DNA from 4 places in the Streptomyces sp. NPDC005791 genome. Region 3 is predicted to be linked to each of the others. Evidence: riboswitches for the same ligand, from Rfam matches in the RefSeq annotation. Region 3 holds a riboswitch; each other region holds the start of a gene.
What was found. Region 3 has a riboswitch for cobalamin ahead of cobN (cobaltochelatase subunit CobN). Riboswitches for the same ligand answer to the same signal wherever they lie in the genome.
Positions count from the first base shown of each region.

Region 1: another riboswitch for cobalamin. It lies ahead of ACFYSH_RS31640 (cobalamin biosynthesis protein); the one in region 3 lies ahead of cobN (cobaltochelatase subunit CobN).
Region 2: another riboswitch for cobalamin. It lies ahead of ACFYSH_RS08450 (energy-coupling factor ABC transporter permease); the one in region 3 lies ahead of cobN (cobaltochelatase subunit CobN).
Region 4: another riboswitch for cobalamin. It lies ahead of ACFYSH_RS06915 (ribonucleoside-diphosphate reductase subunit alpha); the one in region 3 lies ahead of cobN (cobaltochelatase subunit CobN).

Region 1 is NZ_JBIAIP010000024.1:10,882-15,561, reverse strand. Features, by position in the region: gene ACFYSH_RS31660 (alpha/beta hydrolase) at 1-92, opposite strand, end outside; gene ACFYSH_RS31655 (class II aldolase/adducin family protein) at 162-821, opposite strand; gene ACFYSH_RS31650 (inorganic phosphate transporter) at 1,081-2,343, shown strand; gene ACFYSH_RS31645 (hypothetical protein) at 2,356-2,580, shown strand; cobalamin riboswitch at 2,760-2,889, shown strand; gene ACFYSH_RS31640 (cobalamin biosynthesis protein) at 3,018-3,962, shown strand; gene ACFYSH_RS31635 (cobyric acid synthase) at 3,959-4,680, shown strand, end outside.
Region 2 is NZ_JBIAIP010000003.1:292,713-297,392, forward strand. Features, by position in the region: gene ACFYSH_RS08435 (ATP-binding cassette domain-containing protein) at 1-207, opposite strand, end outside; gene cbiQ (cobalt ECF transporter T component CbiQ) at 204-953, opposite strand; gene ACFYSH_RS08445 (energy-coupling factor ABC transporter substrate-binding protein) at 960-1,316, opposite strand; gene ACFYSH_RS08450 (energy-coupling factor ABC transporter permease) at 1,313-2,023, opposite strand; cobalamin riboswitch at 2,053-2,237, opposite strand; gene ACFYSH_RS08455 (class I SAM-dependent methyltransferase) at 2,906-3,661, opposite strand; gene ACFYSH_RS08460 (aminotransferase class V-fold PLP-dependent enzyme) at 3,738-4,680, opposite strand, start outside.
Region 3 is NZ_JBIAIP010000004.1:98,442-103,121, reverse strand. Features, by position in the region: gene cobG (precorrin-3B synthase) at 1-1,195, opposite strand, end outside; cobalamin riboswitch at 1,475-1,616, shown strand; gene cobN (cobaltochelatase subunit CobN) at 1,681-4,680, shown strand, end outside.
Region 4 is NZ_JBIAIP010000002.1:568,640-573,319, forward strand. Features, by position in the region: gene ACFYSH_RS06905 (DUF3311 domain-containing protein) at 1-180, shown strand, start outside; gene mctP (monocarboxylate uptake permease MctP) at 177-1,811, shown strand; cobalamin riboswitch at 2,021-2,155, shown strand; gene ACFYSH_RS06915 (ribonucleoside-diphosphate reductase subunit alpha) at 2,293-4,680, shown strand, end outside.

The DNA of each region.
Region 1 (4,680 bases), on a different contig from region 3:
GCGTCGCTGGCGTAGCGGCCGGCGGCGACCGCTGCCGCGCCGACGCCGAGGATCGAGGTGACGGCCACTGCCGCCGCTGTTGCCGGGCGCACCGCTCCAGTGTCCCGGCAGCCGGCGCCGACGGCCAGTGGGCGTCGGCCGGACGGTGCGGCGTGCCGGGCTCAGCCGGGCTGGCCGTACCCCTCCAGGGCGTCCTGGACGTCGCGCAGCTGAGCCGGTGTGAGGAGGCTCGGCCGGTGGCCGGGCACGGAGCTCGCGGTAAGCCAGAGCCTGCACATCCATTCGAGCTGGGCGGTGCGGTCGTAGGCCTCGTCGAGGGTGGCCCCGTACGCCACGGTGCCGTGGTTCCGCAGCAGGCAGGCGGTGCGGTCGCGCAGGGCGGCCAGCATGGCGTCGGCGAGCTCCCGTGTCCCGTAGCGCGCGTAGGCGGCGGTGCGGACGGGGCCGCCGAGCATGGCGGCGGCGTAATGGACGAGCGGCAGCTCGGTGACGAGGGTGGAGACGGCCGTGGCGTGCACGGCGTGGGTGTGGACGACGGCCGCCGCGTCGGTCTCGCGGTAGACGGCCAGGTGGAGCGGGAGTTCGCTGGTCGGGACGAGGTCACCGAGGACCTGACGCCCCTCGATGTCGACGCCGACCGCGTCCCTGGGGCCGAGCCGGTCGTAGGGCACCCCGCTGGGGGTGACCAGGACGATGTCGCCGACCCGGGCCGAGACGTTGCCCGAGGTGCCGACGACCAGGCCGTCCGCCGCCGTCCTTCGGGCCGTCTCGACGACCCCGCCCCAGGCCCGTCCGATCGCCTCCGTGCTCACGTCACTCATGCGGGGGATCTTAGGGGGCATGTGAGGGGACGTGACTGATGTCTCTCCAGGGGGACACATCGGACATCCGGGCGGAGGGCGTGCGACGGCCGGGGCCTGTCCCCGCAACGGAACAGAGGTCTCCGGTCATGCGGCACGCACACAAACGGAACCCACGTACGCGCTTGGGGTCACCGTGCCGCCCTGCTCAGTTCATCTTCCGTTCACCCTGGTTGCTTACGTTCCACGTGCCAATGACGTCGAACGATTGCCTGGGTAAATGGAACACATCACGCTGCTGCTCGCGATTGTGGTCGTGACAGCTCTCGTGTTCGATTTCACGAACGGTTTCCACGACACCGCCAACGCGATGGCCACCACCATCTCGACCGGCGCGCTCAAGCCCAAGACAGCGGTGGCCATGTCCGCCGTTCTCAACCTCGTCGGCGCGTTCCTGTCGGTGGAGGTCGCCAGGACGATCTCCGGCGGGATCGTCAATGAGGACGGCCTCAGAACCGAGGTCATCTTCGCCGCGCTCGTCGGCGCCATCCTGTGGAACCTGCTGACCTGGCTGGTCGGCCTGCCCTCCAGTTCCTCCCACGCACTCTTCGGCGGCCTCATCGGCGCCGCGGTCATGTCGGCCGGCTGGTCCTCCATCAACGGCGGCACCGTCGTCACGAAGGTCCTGCTGCCCGCGATCGCCGCGCCCGTCGTCGCCGGTATCGCCGCGCTGCTGGCGACGAAGCTGACGTACCGCCTGAACCGGAAGATCACGGATCCGGCCCAGCTGAAGTCGACCGCCAAGGGGTACCGCGCCGGTCAGATCGCCTCCGCCGGTCTCGTCTCGCTCGCCCACGGCACCAACGACGCGCAGAAGACCATGGGCATCATCACCCTGGCGCTGGTCACCGGTGGTGTCCTCGCCCCCGGCTCCAACCCGCCGGTCTGGGTCATCGCCTCCGCCGGTATCGCCATCGCGCTGGGCACCTACCTCGGCGGCTGGCGCATCATCCGCACCATGGGCAGCGGCCTCACCGACCTGCGTCCGCCGCAGGGCTTCGCGGCCCAGACGAGCGCCGCCACGGTCATCCTGGCCTCCTCGCACCTCGGCTTCTCCCTCTCCACCACGCAGTCCTGCTCCGGTGCCGTCATGGGCGCGGGCCTCGGACGCAAGGGAGGCGTGGTCCGCTGGTCCACCGCCACCCGGATGTTCATCGCCTGGGGGCTGACACTGCCTGCCGCCGGCCTGGTCGCCGCGGGTGCCGAGTTCCTGACCAAGCAGGGCCCCTGGGGCGTCGCCGTGGTCGCCGTCCTGCTCGTCGCGGGCTCCGGCGCCATCTGGATGCTGTCGCGCCGCAAGCCGGTCGACCACACCAACGTCAACGCGACCGGGGACGAGCCCGTGGGCGTCGTCACGACCGCCATCGCGGCCGTCAGCCCGCCGCCCGTCGGCGTGGCCGCCACCGAGCTCAAGACCACCATCCACGCTCCGGCCGCGACGGCCGAGACCCCGGCCGATCCGGCCCGGCCGGCCACGGTGTAAGGACAGATCCGTATGAACATCGACTGGGCAGCTCTCGCCTCCGTCTTCGGCGTCAGCCTCGTGATCACCGTCGCACTGGTGGGCCTCTTCACCCTCGGCATCACCGGCCTGGCCAGGCAGACGCCGACGGCGCAGGGCGGCGGCGGGGCCGGCGTCCTCGCGCGCACCGGCGCCTACGCCTGCTTCGGGCTGTGCCTGGCGGCGGTCGCGTACGGCATCTATCTGATCGTCGCCTGACCTCCACGCGGGGCAGTCACCGGCCGGACACACCACGGGTGTGTCCGGCCGGCGTGCGTCTGAGCACACCGAACCGGTTCCGCAGCCTCGCAGGTCAGCGGCAGGTTGACGGGCGTTCGCGGCGCATGGTGGACTGCCGTAGCCATTGAGGCCGGCCCAGCCGGCCTTACGGCGACAGGAGAGGAAGCCGGTGCGAATCCGGCGCGGTCCCGCCACTGTCACCGGGGAGCAGCCTCCACACGGAAGTCACGGCCCGCCACCGCGGGCTGGAAGGCCGGAGGACCTGCGGATCCGGAAGCCAGGAGACTCTCGTCGCCGGTCACGTCGAACCAGGGCGCGGACCCTGAGTGAGGACATACGCCATGCCTGGCTGCCCTGCGTCGGTCACCACACCACCCGTCGTGATGGTCCTTCGAGGCGCGACGGCCGGCTGAGCGGTGAGAGCCGACCGCATCTTCGCGTACGGCGCCGCAGCCGGCCTGATCGGCGACCTGCTGCTGGGTGATCCCCGGCGGGGTCACCCCGTCGCCGCCTTCGGGCGCGCCGCGGCGGGTGCCGAGAGCCGTCTGTGGCGCGATCACCGCGGCTGGGGCGCCCTGCACACGCTCGTCTGCGCCGGGGGTGCCACGGGCGCCGCCGCGCTGGCCGCCCGTGCCGTGCGGAACCGTCCCGCAGCCGCCGTGGCGCTGACCGCCGCCGCCACCTGGTCCGTCGTCGGGGGCACCTCGCTGGGCCGCGAGGCGCGCGCCGTCGGCGGGGCGCTGGCCGCCGGGGACATCGAAGCGGCCCGGGAGCGGCTGCCGCATCTGTGCGGCCGTGATCCGCAGGCACTGGACGGACAGCAGATCGCCCGCGCGGTGGTGGAGTCCGTCGCCGAGAACACCTCGGACGCCGTCGTGGGCGCACTGGTGTGGGGCGCGCTCGGCGGGGTGCCCGGGCTCGTCGCCTTCCGGGCCGTCAACACCCTCGACGCCATGGTCGGCCACAAGTCGCCCCGCTACCGGCGTTACGGCTGGGCATCGGCCCGGCTCGACGACGTCGCCGGCTGGCCCGGAGCCCGGCTCACCGCCGTGCTCGCCGTGGCCGCCGGAGGGCGTCCGCGCGCGGCCGTCCGGGCCTGGCGGGCCGACGCGGGCCGGCATCCCAGCCCCAACGCGGGCCCGGTGGAGGCCTCGTTCGCGGGCGCGCTCGGCGTACGGCTCGGCGGCACCCTCGCGTACGGCGGGCGGGTCGAGCACCGGCCGGTCCTCAACGGCGAGGCGGGCCGGGACGTGCGGGTCACGGACGTCGAACGGGCGGTGCGGCTGTCGCGCCGGGTGAGTGTGCTGGCCCTCGCCGTGTGTGCGGCGGGACGGCTGGCCATGGGACGGAGAGACGGATGAGCGGCGGGCTGCTGGTCGCGGGAACCACGTCGGACGCGGGCAAGAGTGTCGTCACGGCCGGGATCTGCCGGTGGCTGGTGCGCCAGGGGGTGAAGGTCGCACCGTTCAAGGCGCAGAACATGTCGCTGAACTCGTTCGTCACCCGGGAGGGCGCGGAGATCGGCCGGGCCCAGGCGATGCAGGCGCAGGCCGCCCGGGTGGAACCGTCGGCGCTGATGAACCCGGTGCTGCTCAAGCCCGGTGGTGACCGGTCGAGCCAGGTCGTCCTGATGGGGAAGCCGGTCGGCGAGATGAGTGCGCGCGGCTACCACGGAGGGCGCCAGGAGGCGCTGCTGGGGACGGTCGTGGACTGTCTGGAGCAGCTCCGGGGCACGTACGACGCCGTGATCTGCGAGGGCGCGGGCAGTCCGGCCGAGATCAATCTGCGGCGTACGGACATCGTCAACATGGGCATCGCCCGGGCCGCGCGCTTTCCCGTGCTGGTGGTCGGGGACATCGACCGGGGCGGTGTGTTCGCCTCGTTCTTCGGCACGACGGCGCTGCTGAGCCCCGAGGACCAGTCCCTGGTCGCCGGGTACCTCGTCAACAAGTTCCGTGGTGACGTGTCGTTGCTGGAGCCCGGTCTCGACATGCTCCTCGGGCTCACGGGCCGGCGTACGTACGGGGTGCTGCCGTACGCCCACGGTCTGGGCATCGACGAGGAGGACGGACTGCGGGT
Region 2 (4,680 bases), on a different contig from region 3:
GCGGCCCAGAGCCGTCAGCTGCCCGACGCGCGGACGCAGCCCGCCGCTGAGGAGCCGCATCAGCGTCGTCTTCCCACTGCCGTTCCGGCCGAGCAGGGCGAGCGCACGTCCTTCGTACGCCTCGAAGTCGAGGCCGTTGAGTACGGCAGGACCGTCCTCGTACGCGAAGGACGCGTCCCGCAGTGCGAGCAGCACGGATTCGCTCATGACACAAGCCTTTCCAGCACGAAGGTCAGGGCGGTGAGGGCCGCGAGCAGTGTGACGCTCACGGCCATGAACCGGACGGAGACGCGGGCCGCGGGCACCAGGACACGCAGGGTTCCGTCGTAGCCCCGCCCGGCAAGCCCTGTCTGGAGCCGTGCCGCGCGTTCGAAGGCCCTGATGAACGCGGTGGCTCCGAGTCCGGCGAAGGACCGCCAGGCGGCCGCCCGGGTGGTGTGTCCGAGCCGGGCCGCCTGGGCCTCCCGCACACGGCGTACGGAGTCGAGGAGCAGGAAGCTCATGCGGTAGGTCACCAGGGCGACGTCCACCACCGGAGCGGGCACCCCTGCCTCGACCAGGCGGGGCAGCAGATCGGACATGGGGGTGGTGAAGGCGAACAGCAGGACCCCGAGCGACGCCGCCGAGGTGCGAAGCAGCAGCTCCCCGGCACGGGCCGGCCCGCCGTCGGCCAGGGTCACGAGTCCTTCCGGCCCGCCGACCTGCACGAGAAGCGTGGCCGCCCCGGTGACACAGAAACCCAGAGGAACCCGGTAGGCCCGCCAGAGTCGGCGGGCGGGCACACCGGCCGGCCCCAGCAGCACGGCGACAGCCGTGAGAAGGATCAGTGCGGCTCCGGGCCAGGGCGGCAGCGAGATCGCCAGAGCCGTGAGTCCCAGACCCAGTACGGCCTTGTCCAGGGGATGGCGGCGGCGCCAGCGACTGCTGTGCGCCGCCGCGTCGATCGGCAGCACGCGCGCTCAGTTCCCCCGGCCCGCGGGCTCCCCGGCGCCGCCGCTGTCCCGCTGCGCGGTCGCGCGCAGCTCGCCCTGACGACGCCCGCGTCGCAGGCCGAAGTAGTAGGCGAGGACACCCGCGCCCAGGGCGGCCTGGAGGGCGAACAGCGCCGACTCGATCTCGCCGGAGGGCGGTTCGTACAACGGGGAGAACCAGGGCTCGTATGCGGGATCGATCTCGGTGATCGCCGTCTCGGCCTGGGCGTCGGCGCCCGCGAACGGTTCCTTCTCGTCGTCGCCGAGGCCGAGGGCCAAGGGCAGGACGGCCAGCGCGGCCACGACGAGCAGCAGAAGAGCGTTTATCTTCGTGTTCCTGTTCATCGCGCCACCGCCTCGGTCTCGGCCGTCCTGGTCCGGTCCCGCTTGCCGGCGAGGAACACGCCGAGCCGGGTCAGATCTCCCTTGCTGGACTGCACGAGGAGCCGCATGACCAGAACGGTCAGGAGCCCTTCGCTCACCGCGAGCGGGATCTGGGTGACCGCGAAGATGGAGCCGAACTTGCCGAGCGCGCCCACGAACCCGCTGCTCGGGTCCGGGAAGGCCAGCGCCAGTTGCACGCTCGTGACGCAGTAGGTCGACAGGTCGGCGACGAACGCGCCGAAGAACACCGCCACCATCAGCGCCGCGCCGTACCTGCGCAGCAGCTTGTAGACCGCGTACCCCACCCAGGGCCCGGCCACCGCCATCGAGAAGACGTTGGCCCCCAGCGTGGTCAGACCGCCGTGGGCGAGCAGGAGCGCCTGGAACAGCAGAGTGATGGTGCCCAGGACCGCCATGATCGGCGGGCGGAACAGGATGGCCCCCAGGCCCGTGCCGGTGGGGTGCGAACAACTCCCCGTCACGGAAGGGATCTTCAAAGCGGAAAGTACGAAGGTGAAGGCTCCGGAGGCACCCAGGAGCAGCGTGCTCTCAGGATTCTCCCTGACTTCACGCGTCAGTGACCGGACTCCGTGGACGACGAACGGCGCGGACGCGACACCCCAGGCGATCGCGTGCGCCGGAGGCAGAAAACCCTCGGCTATGTGCATGGCTCAGCAGACCCTCTCCAGCACCTCGTGGATGGTTGAAGTGCCTTGGCCGGTCTCCTGGCTTACGGGTACCACCGCCCGAACTCCGCCTTCCCGGGTCACAAGGACCCAGTGGCTGCCCGCGAGGGCCGGAGCCGGACTTCCCGATCACAGTGGCGAGGGCCGCACCGGCATCACACCGGATTTCCCGTTCACCAAGGCGTGGAGACAGTAGTGCCGGGCGAGGCGCGAAGACAAGCTCACGAGCCGGAACCGGCCGACCTCGGTGGGCCGCGGACGTAGGCCGAGCGGTGCGCCCGCCGGGCGTAACGACCGTCCCGGGGCAGCAGGTTCACGCAATGGCCCTGTTCTGTGAGGCGTCCTCCTTCCAGGACCACGATCAGGTCGGCGGTGTGGATCGTCGCCAGTCCGTGCGCGATACCAGCGGGATGCGGCCCCGGGCCGTTCGGACCATGTGTCCTGGGTCAGTGCCTCGGAGTGCGGATCGGCGTAGGCGGTGGCCTCGTCCGGGACGAGGACGGGGACGAGGACGGGGACGAGGACGGGGGCGGGGGCGGGGGCGTCGGCGAGCAAGGCCCACGGACAGGTGTCGGGCCTCGCCATCGGACAAGGTGACGTCCGTGCCGCCTCGGTGGCGTACCCGTCGGGCAGGGCCGTGATCCGGTCGTGGATGCGGGCGGCCCACCGTCGGCTCGCGGCTCTCCCGGTCCTGCACCGCCGGCTCCCGGCGCGGGCGGCGGGACCTGCCCTTCACTGGTTCGCCGCCGGACGGGCCGCCGAGTTCAGCCTTCGCCGGGCAGGACGTCGCTCCCCATCTCAGGTACGCCCAGAGGTGACGGTTGCCCGTGAGGGCCGGGGCGGCGTCGCCCCGGCCCTCACGGCCTACTGCCGGATGGCGACGAGCACGTAGCTGTTGCCCACCTGCCAGACCGGGCTGGCATGGCCGAAGCCCGCTTCGGCCAGCAGTTCGACGTGCCGGCCGAGCGTGACGGCGCAGTCGGCGTGGACGAAGCCCGGCTTACGGCGCTCGGCGCACAGCTGCGTCAGCTCAGGATCGCTCTCGACGGCGGACCACCACGCCTCCCAGTCCTCGTGATCGAAGGCGTGCCGGCGTTCGGCCCGGCGGACCCCGACGAACTCGGCGATCTCGGCGAACCCGGCCCCGTCCTGCGACAGGTGGTCCGCGTTGATCAGTACCCCGCCGGGCCGTAGCAGCGCGGTCAGCTCCGTGTACGTGTTCCGCAGCACCCCTTCGGGGAGGTAGTGGAGCGCGGTGGTGGACACGACCGCGTCGACCGGCTCCTGGAGATCGAGGGCGCTCGTCCAGCCCTCTTCGCCGATCACGGCCTCGACGTACCGGGCGGCGTCCGGATGACGGGCGCGGGCCAGTGCCAGCAGCAGCGGGTCCATGTCGACGGCCACGATCTCGGCCTGCGGCAGGCGCTCGATCAGCCGCGCGGGCAGCGAACCGGGTCCACAGCCCAGATCCAGCACCCGTGGGGTCGCGTGACCGGCCGTCACGTGTTCCACCACATCCGCGACCACGGTGAAGCGTTCTTCCCGGTCGATCGCGTACCGCTGCTGCTGCTGTTCCCAGCGGTCCACCCACAGCTGGGCCGTCGACATGCTCACGCTCATCTTGCTGTACCACCTCTACGCACTCGGTTCCGCTACGTGACCCCGAATCTACAGGTGAAAACGATTGTCATCGGCACTAGGTCAGCTCGGTGAGCACCTCCAGCAACCGGTCTACCTCGTGCCGGCTGTTGTAGGCATGCAGACTGACCCGTACGGAGCTGCGGTTCTCACCGGCCGGGCCCTGGCAGAGGCCGTCCGCCCGCACCATGAACCCGTGACTGAAGAGGATGAATCCGAGGTCGGCCGCATCGATGTCCCGGTGCCTGAAGGTCACGATGCCGTGTCGCTGCTGCACCGAGGATTCCTCCGCCAGACTCAGTTGGCACCCCACCACTTCATACGGCGTCAGCGTGCGCAGCCCGTCCGTCAGCCGGGCGGTCAGCTCCGCGGTCCACCGTGCGATCCGCGCCGGCCCGGCCCGGTCGAGCCAGTCCAGGGCGGCGCTCAGGCTGACGATGCCCACGGTGTTCGGTGTGCCGCTCCAGCCGCGCGGCGTGAAGGGGGCCCCGCGCACGCCACGGGACCAGACCGCTCCGGAGCCGGGCAGCGCCAGTGCCTTGTGCCCGGAGAAGACGGCGAAGTCGACGTCCAGTGCCTTCATGGAGACAGGCAGATGGCCGACGCTCTGGGCAGCGTCCATACAGATCACCGGATCGGGTCCCACCGCCCGGCGGATCCGGTGCACGTTCATGTCTCCGCCGTAGACGTGGTGGACGTGGGTCACCGCCACGAAGCGCGTGCGGGAGGAGACGAGTTCGGCGAGCGCCTCCGTGTCGTAGTCACCGGACGAGGCCTGGTAGGGCATCTCACGGGCCGTGACACGAGTGCCCTGGCGGGCCAGCGACTCGACCGTCTCCAGCCAGGGCGACACGTTCGCCTCGTGATCCGCGAAGGGGACGATGATCTCGTCCCCGTCCCGGAGTTCACGGACCAGCCAGTCCAGGGCCACCAGGCGCAGCCCCTCCGTGGTCCCACTGACGAAGTGCACCGCCGAGGTGTCCGGATCCGGATCGTCGAGG
Region 3 (4,680 bases):
GTCCTCCTCCGGAGGTGGCGACCACGTCGATCCACTCCCCGTGGGGGTGGCCGCAGCGGCGTTCGCATCCGGACCAGTACACAGGGAGCCGTCCGGCAGGGCCGACGGCGGCCCCCGCCTCGGCCCGTACGTCGGCCAGCGACTTCGCACAGCCGGGCCGTCCGATGCAGGCCCCGACACCGGCCCACGGGGAGTCGGGCCCGGTGATCAGACCGGCCTCGGAGAACTCCCCCAGCAGGCCGTCCGCGAGGTGAGGTGCGATGCCGGTGACCACGGCTCCGCGCCAGGGCGTGAGCCGGAGTTCGCCGCCGCGGGCCAGCAACCGCCACTGCGCCGGGTCCAGCCGCCCCAGCGGTACGCCGACGGACAGCGCGGCCTCCCGGCCGTTGTCCGGGACGCGGCCGGGCTCCGGGGCCGTGGTGCCGGGAGGGCGGGGACGGGACTCAGGTGCGCCGGCGATCCCGGCCTGCCGGAGCCGTCGTACGACGTTGTCGCGCAGCGCGGCCGTCGCGTCGTGCGGCAGGTCCCGCACCCGCCAGGCACCGGTGTCCCGGGCCGCGTCCAGGAAGGCCTCGGCGGCGACGATCGCGGCGCGGGGGCCGTCGCAGGAGGGGACGCGGAGAGCGGCGTCACCGTCCCCGACGCGCAGCAGCGCGTATCCGTCGGCGCGGCCCAGGAGTGTGAGGTCGGCGCCGATGGCGTCCACGTCTCCCCGGCCGTCGTCGAGTGCGAACAGAAAGCGTCCGGAGAGTGCTGTGGTCCGGTCGTTTCCGCAGAGGAGCCGGTCCAGCTCGGTCAGCCACGGTCTGAGGTCTGTGGACCCGAGACCGTCCAGCCCGGAGAGCGGGGACGCGACCACGTTGCGTACGCGCTCATGCGCTTCGGAGGGCAGCAACCCGGCCCGGCTCAGCAATCCGGCCAGCTCCGCACCGCAGTCGGGGGCGAGCCCGCGCAGCTGCACGTTCCCACGGGAGGTGAGATGCAGCTCACCGTCACCGAAGCGCTCGGCCGCCTGCCCCAGCGCCGCTGCCTGGTGGGGCGTCAACACCCCGCCGGGTATGCGTATCCGCGCCAGCGCACCGTCGTCCGCCCGGTGCAGCCGCAGTGCGCCGGGGCAGGCGTCACCGCTGCTCCGGGCACACGCGTCGCCCGGAGACCGGGACGGAAGGGAGGAGGCGGACATGGCGGCGAGCATACCGACCGTGACCGTGGCACACCCCGACGGTCACTGTGACCTACGGGACACCCACCGCCGCCCCGGTCAGGACGGGGGCCGTCTGGTCAGGACCCCCCACCCGCCGCCTACTATGCCTAGTGCCGCGTCAGTCAGGGTTTGCCCGTCAAGGAGCGGCGTCAGGTGCGTGCTGTCGGTGTGCCGGCCGGAAGCCCTTGTACTGGATGTACTCGGGCTTTCGGCCGGTGCGGCGAGAGTGCGTGCCGGGCGTCGCGACGGGGCGAACCTTGGCTGATGCGGCACTAGCGGCGGTCCGTTGGGTCCGCCATCGCCATACGGCGACATGGGAGGAAGCCCGGTGAGATTCCGGCGCGGTCCCGCCACTGTGAGCCCGGCCGTCCGGCCGTGCGAGTCAGGAACTCCCGTCCCCGAGGTCCCGGTTCCGCCCAGGACCCCCATCCGACACCGCCCGGGGCGTGGACACCCCGGGGAAGGACTGACGCCGCATGATCCTGCTCCTGTCGACGTCCGACACCGACCTGCTCAGCGCCCGTGCCTCCGGCGGCCCGGTCGGCTTCCGCTACGCGAACCCGTCCCGGCTCTCCGCCGAGGACCTGCCGCAGCTCCTGGAGGGCACGGATCTCGTCGTCGTGCGTCTCCTCGGTGGTGTCCGCGCCTGGCAGGAGGGGCTCGACCAGGTTCTCGCCACCGGTCGGCCCGTCGTCGTCCTCACCGGTGAACAGGCCCCCGACGCCCAGCTGATGGCCGCCTCCACGGTGCCCATCGGCATCGCGGCGGAGGCGCACGCCTACCTCGCGCACGGCGGCCCCGCCAACCTGGAACAGCTGGCCCGCTTCCTCTCCGACACCGTGCTGCTCACCGGCCACGGCTTCGAGCCGCCCGCCCCGGCCCCCGCGTGGGGTCCGCTGGAGCGGACCGCCCGGGACGTCACAGGACCGACGGTCGCGGTGCTCTACTACCGCGCCCACCACATGAGCGGGAACACCGCGTTCGTCGAGGCGCTCTGCACCGCCGTCGAGGACGCGGGCGCACGCCCCCTCCCGCTGTACGTCGCCTCGCTGCGCACCCCCGAGCCCGAGCTCATCGACGAACTCCGCGCCGCGGACGCCATCGTGACCACCGTCCTCGCCGCGGGCGGCACCAAGCCCGCCACCGCCTCGGCCGGCGGCGACGACGAGTCATGGGACGCGGGCGCCCTCACCGGCCTCGACGTACCCGTCCTCCAGGCGCTCTGCCTCACCAGCCCGCGCGCGGCCTGGGAGGAGAACGACGAGGGTGTCTCCCCGCTGGACGCGGCCACCCAGATCGCCGTCCCCGAGTTCGACGGCCGTCTGATCACCGTCCCGTTCTCCTTCAAGGAGATCGACGAGGACGGTCTGCCCGCGTACGTCGCCGACGCCGAGCGCGCCGCCCGGGTCGCCGGGATCGCCGTGCGCCATGCGCGGCTCCGCCACATCCCGGCCGCCGAGAAGCGGATCGCGCTCGTCCTGTCCGCGTATCCGACCAAGCACTCCCGCATCGGGAACGCCGTCGGTCTCGACACCCCCGCCAGCGCCGTCGCCCTGCTGCGCAGGCTCCGTGCCGAGGGCTACGACTTCGGGCCTGAGGAGGACATCCCGGGCCTGGTCTCCGGCGACGGTGACGAGTTGATCTACGCGCTGATCGAGGCCGGCGGTCACGACCAGGAGTGGCTGACCGAGGAGCAGCTGGCCCGCAACCCGGTCCGCATCCCCGCCGCCGACTACCGCCGCTGGTTCGCCACGCTCCCCGCCGAGTTGCGCGAGGCCGTCGAGCAGCACTGGGGCCCGGCGCCCGGCGAGATGTTCCTCGACCGGTCCCGCAACCCGGAGGGCGACATCGTGCTCGCCGCCCTTCGTCGCGGGAACCTGCTGATCCTCATCCAGCCGCCGCGCGGCTTCGGCGAGAACCCGATCGCGATCTACCACGACCCCGATCTGCCGCCCTCGCACCACTACCTGGCCGCCTACCGCTGGATCGCCGCGTCCGCCGACGACAACGGCTTCGGCGCCGACGCGATGATCCACCTGGGCAAGCACGGCAACCTGGAGTGGCTGCCCGGCAAGAACGCCGGCCTGTCCGCCGCCTGCGGCCCCGACGCCGCGCTGGGCGATCTGCCGCTGGTCTACCCGTTCCTGGTCAACGACCCGGGCGAGGGCACCCAGGCCAAGCGCCGCGTGCACGCCACCCTCGTGGACCACCTCGTCCCGCCGATGGCGCGCGCCGACAGCTACGGCGACATCGCCCGCCTCGAACAGCTCCTCGACGAGCACGCCCAGATCGCGGCGATGGACCCGGCCAAGCTCCCGGCCGTCCGCGCCCAGATCTGGACCCTCATCCAGGCCGCGAAGCTCGACCACGACCTGGGCCTGGAGGACCGGCCGGAGGACGAGGGCTTCGACGAGTTCATCATGCATCTCGACGGCTGGCTCTGTGAGATCAAGGACGTCCAGATTCGCGACGGCCTGCACGTCCTCGGCAGCGCCCCGGCCGGGAAGGACCGCGTCAACCTGGTCCTCGCCGTCCTGCGCGCCCGCCAGATCTGGGGCGGTACGGCGTCGCTGCCCGGCCTGCGCGAGGCGCTCGGCCTCGACGAGTCGGCGGCGACCCGCACCGCCGCCGACGAGACCGAGGAGCAGGCCCGTGCGCTCGTCCAGGCGATGGACGACGCGGACTGGGACCCCGCCGCCGTCGCCGGTGTGGCCGCGGGACGCCCGCAGGCCGTCGCCGACATCCTCGACTTCGCCGCCCGGGAGGTCGTGCCCCGCCTCGCCGCGACGACCGACGAGCTGGACCACGCGGTCCACGCGCTGAACGGCGGCTTCGTCCCCGCCGGTCCGTCAGGTTCCCCGCTGCGCGGCCTGGTCAACGTCCTGCCGACCGGCCGCAACTTCTACTCCGTCGACCCGAAGGCGGTCCCCTCCCGCCTCGCCTGGGAGACCGGCCAGGCCCTCGCCGACTCGCTCCTGGAGCGCTACCGCGCGGACAACGGCGACTGGCCCACCTCGGTCGGCCTGTCCCTGTGGGGCACGAGCGCCATGCGCACCGCGGGGGACGACATCGCGGAGGCGTTCGCGCTGCTCGGCGTACGCCCCGTCTGGGACGACGCCTCGCGCCGGGTCACCGGCCTGGAGCCGATCCCGTACGAGGAGCTGGGGCGCCCCCGCATCGACGTCACGCTGCGGATCTCCGGCTTCTTCCGCGACGCGTTCCCGCACACCATCGGCCTGCTCGACGACGCCGTCCGCCTGGCCGCCTCCCTCGACGAGCCCGCCGAGCGGAACTTCGTACGCGCCCACACCCAGGCCGACCTGGCCGAGCACGGCGACGAGCGGCGTGCCACCACCCGCATCTTCGGCTCCCGGCCGGGGACGTACGGTGCCGGTCTGCTCCAGCTGATCGACTCCCGCGACTGGCGTACGGACGCCGACCTCGCCGAGGTGTACACGGTGTGGGGCGGCTACGCC
Region 4 (4,680 bases), on a different contig from region 3:
CCGTTCGTGGCGATGCTCTGGGTCGGCTCGTACGCGAAGGTCGAACCGACTTTCATCGGCATCCCGTTCTTCTACTGGTACCAGATGCTCTGGGTGCTGGTCTCGACCGCTCTCACCATGATCGCGTACAAGCTGTGGCAGCGTGACCAGCGCGCCCGCAAGGGGGGTGCGTCCGCATGAAGGACGGCGTGAACGGCGTCGCACTCGCCGTGTTCATCTTCTTCTTCGTGGCCGTCACGGTCATCGGATTCATGGCCGCGCGCTGGCGCAAGGCCGAGAACGAGGCCAGCCTCGACGAATGGGGCCTGGGTGGGCGGTCGTTCGGCACCTGGGTCACCTGGTTCCTGCTCGGCGGCGACCTCTACACGGCGTACACCTTCGTCGCGGTGCCCGCGGCGATCTACGCGGCGGGCGCGGCCGGCTTCTTCGCCGTCCCGTACACGATCCTCGTCTACCCGCTGATCTTCACCTTCCTTCCGCGCCTGTGGTCGGTCTCGCACAAGCACGGATACGTCACCACCTCGGACTTCGTCCGCGGTCGCTTCGGCTCCAAAGGGCTCTCACTGGCGGTCGCGCTCACCGGCATCCTCGCCACGATGCCGTACATCGCGCTCCAGCTGGTCGGCATCCAGGCCGTGCTGGACGTCATGGGCGTCGGCGGTGGCGAGACCACGCACTGGTTCATCAAGGACCTGCCCCTGCTGATCGCCTTCGCCGTCCTCGCCGCGTACACCTACTCCTCGGGGCTGCGCGCGCCCGCGCTCATCGCGTTCGTCAAGGACGGACTGATCTACCTGGTCATCGCCGTGGCGATCATCTACATCCCGATCAAGCTCGGTGGCTTCGACGACATCTTCGCCAAGGCGGGCGAGGCGTTCTCGGCGAAGAACGAGGCTGCGGGAAAGCCCGTCGCGGGCCTCGTCCCGGGTGACATGGGCCAGTGGGGTTACGCCACGCTGGCTCTGGGCTCGGCGCTGGCCCTCTTCATGTACCCGCACTCGATCACGGCGACGCTCTCCAGCCGCAGTCGTGAGGTCATCCGGCGCAACACCACGATCCTGCCGCTGTACTCGCTGATGCTGGGCCTCCTGGCCCTGCTCGGCTTCATGGCGATCGCCGCCGGGATCAAGGTGGACAACGGCCAGCTCGCGATCCCGCAGCTGTTCGAGAACATGTTCCCCGACTGGTTCGCGGGCGTTGCCTTCGCCGCGATCGGGATCGGCGCCCTGGTGCCGGCCGCGATCATGTCGATCGCCGCGGCGAACCTCTTCACCCGCAACATCTACAAGGACTTCATCAAGCCCGACGCGACCCCGGCGCAGGAGACCAAGGTCTCCAAGCTGGTCTCGCTCCTGGTCAAGGTCGGCGCGCTCGCCTTCGTCCTCACCATGGACAAGACGGTCGCGATCAACTTCCAGCTGCTGGGCGGTATCTGGATCCTCCAGACGATGCCGGCCCTGGTGGGCGGCCTGTTCACCCGATGGTTCCACCGCTGGGCCCTGATCGCGGGCTGGGCGATCGGAATGCTCTACGGCACCGTGGCGGCGTACGGCGTCGCCAGCCCGACCCAGAAGCACTTCGGCGGGTCCTCGAAGGAGATCCCCGGCATCGGCGAGATCGGCTACATCGGTCTCACCGCGTTCGTGCTGAACCTCGTCGTCGTGGTCGTGCTGACCTTCGTCCTCAACGCGGTGAAGGCCCCGGCCGGTGTGGACGAGACCTCGCCGTCGGACTACACGGCGGACGTCGGAGACCCGGGCGTCAAGGCCGAGCTCCCGCCGGCCACAGCGGGTGCGCCGGGCGGTCACTGACCTCCAGCAGCGGTCACGGAGTACGACGACGTCCCGGCAGGGTCCACCCTGCCGGGACGTCGTCGTACCGGGCGGCTGGCCCCACCGCCTCGGCTCCGTACCGACTCCGGAGCTGGACCGCAATCCGCTGGAGGGCTCCTCGCTCCTGACGTACCGCCTGCAGCTCTGACTCGTCACGACACAACATATGGGGGCTACGTCGATCGACAGCCCCCACATGTATGCTCGACCTCGCTGTCGCCGCAGGGGAATCCGGTGCGAATCCGGAACTGTCCCGCAACGGTGATCGGTGTGCTTCCGGGCACCCCGAAGTCCGAAGACCTGTCGACAGTGCGTCCGGCTCGACCGAACCGGACGCCGAGACGTCCGGGCCCCGCGGAGGGCCGGTGGACGCCGTGCGCCGTGCTGTCCTTCCCCGGGCACCGTCGTGCCCGGCTGCCCCGCTCCCGCAGGCCCTGGGCCGAGCGAGGGATAGCCCCCAGTGACCATCGCGCCAGCCGACCCGGTTTCAGCCGCGGCATCCGAAGGCCGCACGACCGACGCTCCCGGAACCGCACTGCTGCGGACCCTGACCGGCCTCACCGCCGATCTGCCCGACACCGATCCCGGACGGGTCGCCGCCGCCGCACTGCGCGGCCGCAGCGCACGGGCGGACGAGGCCGAGCTGCGCTCGCTGGCCACCGAGGCGGCCGCCGGCCTGATCTCCGAGGACCCGGCCTACTCCCGGCTCGCCGCCCGGCTCCTCACCCGGGCCATCGCGGACGAGGCCGCCGGCCAGGGCGCTGTCTCCTTCTCGGCATCGGTCGCCGTCGGCCATCGCGAGGGCCTGATCGCGGACCGTACGGCCGAGTTCGTCATCCTGCACGCCGACGCCCTCGACGCGCTGGTCGACCGGGCGCTCGCCGACGGAGCCGACGACCGCTTCGGCTACTTCGGGCTGCGGACGCTGCACAGCCGCTACCTGCTGCGCCACCCGCTCACCCGCGAGGTCGTCGAGACCCCGCAGCACTTCATGCTGCGCGTCGCCGCCGGCCTCGCCGAGGACACCTCCGAGCGCGCCCTCGAGGAAGTGGCCGCACTGTACGGCCTGATGAGCCGGCTCGACTACCTGCCCTCCTCCCCCACCCTCTTCAACTCCGGCACCCGCCACCCGCAGATGTCGTCCTGCTACCTGCTGGACTCACCGCTGGACGAGCTGGACTCGATCTACGACCGCTACCACCAGGTGGCGCGCCTCTCCAAGCACGCGGGCGGCATCGGTCTCTCGTACTCCCGTATCCGCGCCCGGGGTTCACTCATCCGCGGTACCAACGGACACTCCAACGGCATCGTGCCGTTCCTAAAGACGCTCGACGCCTCGGTCGCCGCGGTGAACCAGGGGGGCCGCCGCAAGGGCGCCGCCGCCGTCTACCTGGAGACCTGGCACGCGGACATCGAGGAGTTCCTGGAGCTGCGCGACAACACCGGCGAGGACCAGCGGCGTACGCACAACCTCAACCTCGCGCACTGGATCCCTGACGAGTTCATGCGCCGCGTCGACGCGGACACGGAGTGGTCGCTGTTCTCCCCGGCCGACGCACCCGAACTGGTGGACCTGTGGGGCGACGCGTTCGACGCCGCCTACCGGGCCGCCGAGGCCAAAGGGCTCGCCCGCAAGACCCTCCCGGCCCGTGAGCTGTACGGGCGGATGATGCGGACGCTCGCTCAGACCGGGCAGGGCTGGATGACGTTCAAGGACGCCTCCAACCGGACCGCGAACCAGACCGCCGAGCCGGGCCGTGTCGTGCACTCGTCGAATCTCTGCACCGAGATCCTGGAGGTCACCGACGACGACGAGACGGCCGTCTGCAACCTGGGGTCGGTCAACCTCGGCGCTTTCGTCGCCGACGGCACCATCGACTGGGAACGGCTGGACGCCACCGTGCGTACAGCGGTGACCTTCCTCGACCGGGTGGTGGACATCAACTTCTACCCGACCGAACAGGCCGGCCGGTCCAACGCCCGCTGGCGCCCGGTGGGCCTGGGCGCGATGGGCCTGCAGGACGTCTTCTTCCAGCTCCGCCTGCCGTTCGACTCCCCCGAGGCCCGCGCGCTCTCCACCCGGATCTCCGAGCGGATCATGCTCGCCGCCTACGAGGCGTCCTGCGACCTCGCCGAACGGTCGGGTCCCCTGCCCGCCTGGTCGGAGACCCGCGCCGCCCGGGGCGTCCTGCATCCCGACCACTACGCCACCGAGCTGAACTGGCCGGAGCGCTGGGACGCCCTGCGGGCCCGGATCGCGAAGAGCGGGATGCGCAACTCACTGCTGCTCGCCATCGCGCCGACCGCGACCATCGCCTCGATCGCCGGTGTGTACGAGTGCATCGAGCCCCAGGTCTCCAACCTCTTCAAGCGGGAGACGCTCAGCGGGGAGTTCCTCCAGGTCAACGCCTACCTGGTGGACGAGCTGAAGAAGCTCGGCGTCTGGGACGCCAGGACCCGCGAGGCCCTGCGCGAGGCGAGCGGCTCGGTCCAGGGCTTCGGCTGGATCCCCGAGGACGTGCGGGCGCTGTACCGCACGGCGTGGGAGATCCCGCAGCGCGGCCTGATCGACATGGCTGCGGCCCGTACGCCGTTCCTCGACCAGAGCCAGTCACTGAACCTGTTCCTGGAGACGCCGACGATCGGCAAGCTCTCCTCCATGTACGCGTACGCCTGGAAGCAGGGACTGAAGACGACGTACTACCTGCGCTCACGCCCGGCGACCCGGATCGCCCGCGCGGCGTCCGGGACGGCCGCCGCCACGGTCCCCGTGCAGCAGGCGTCCGCTCCCGACGCGGACGCGATCGCCTGTTCCCTCGAAAACCCCGAGTCCTGCGAGGCCTGCCAG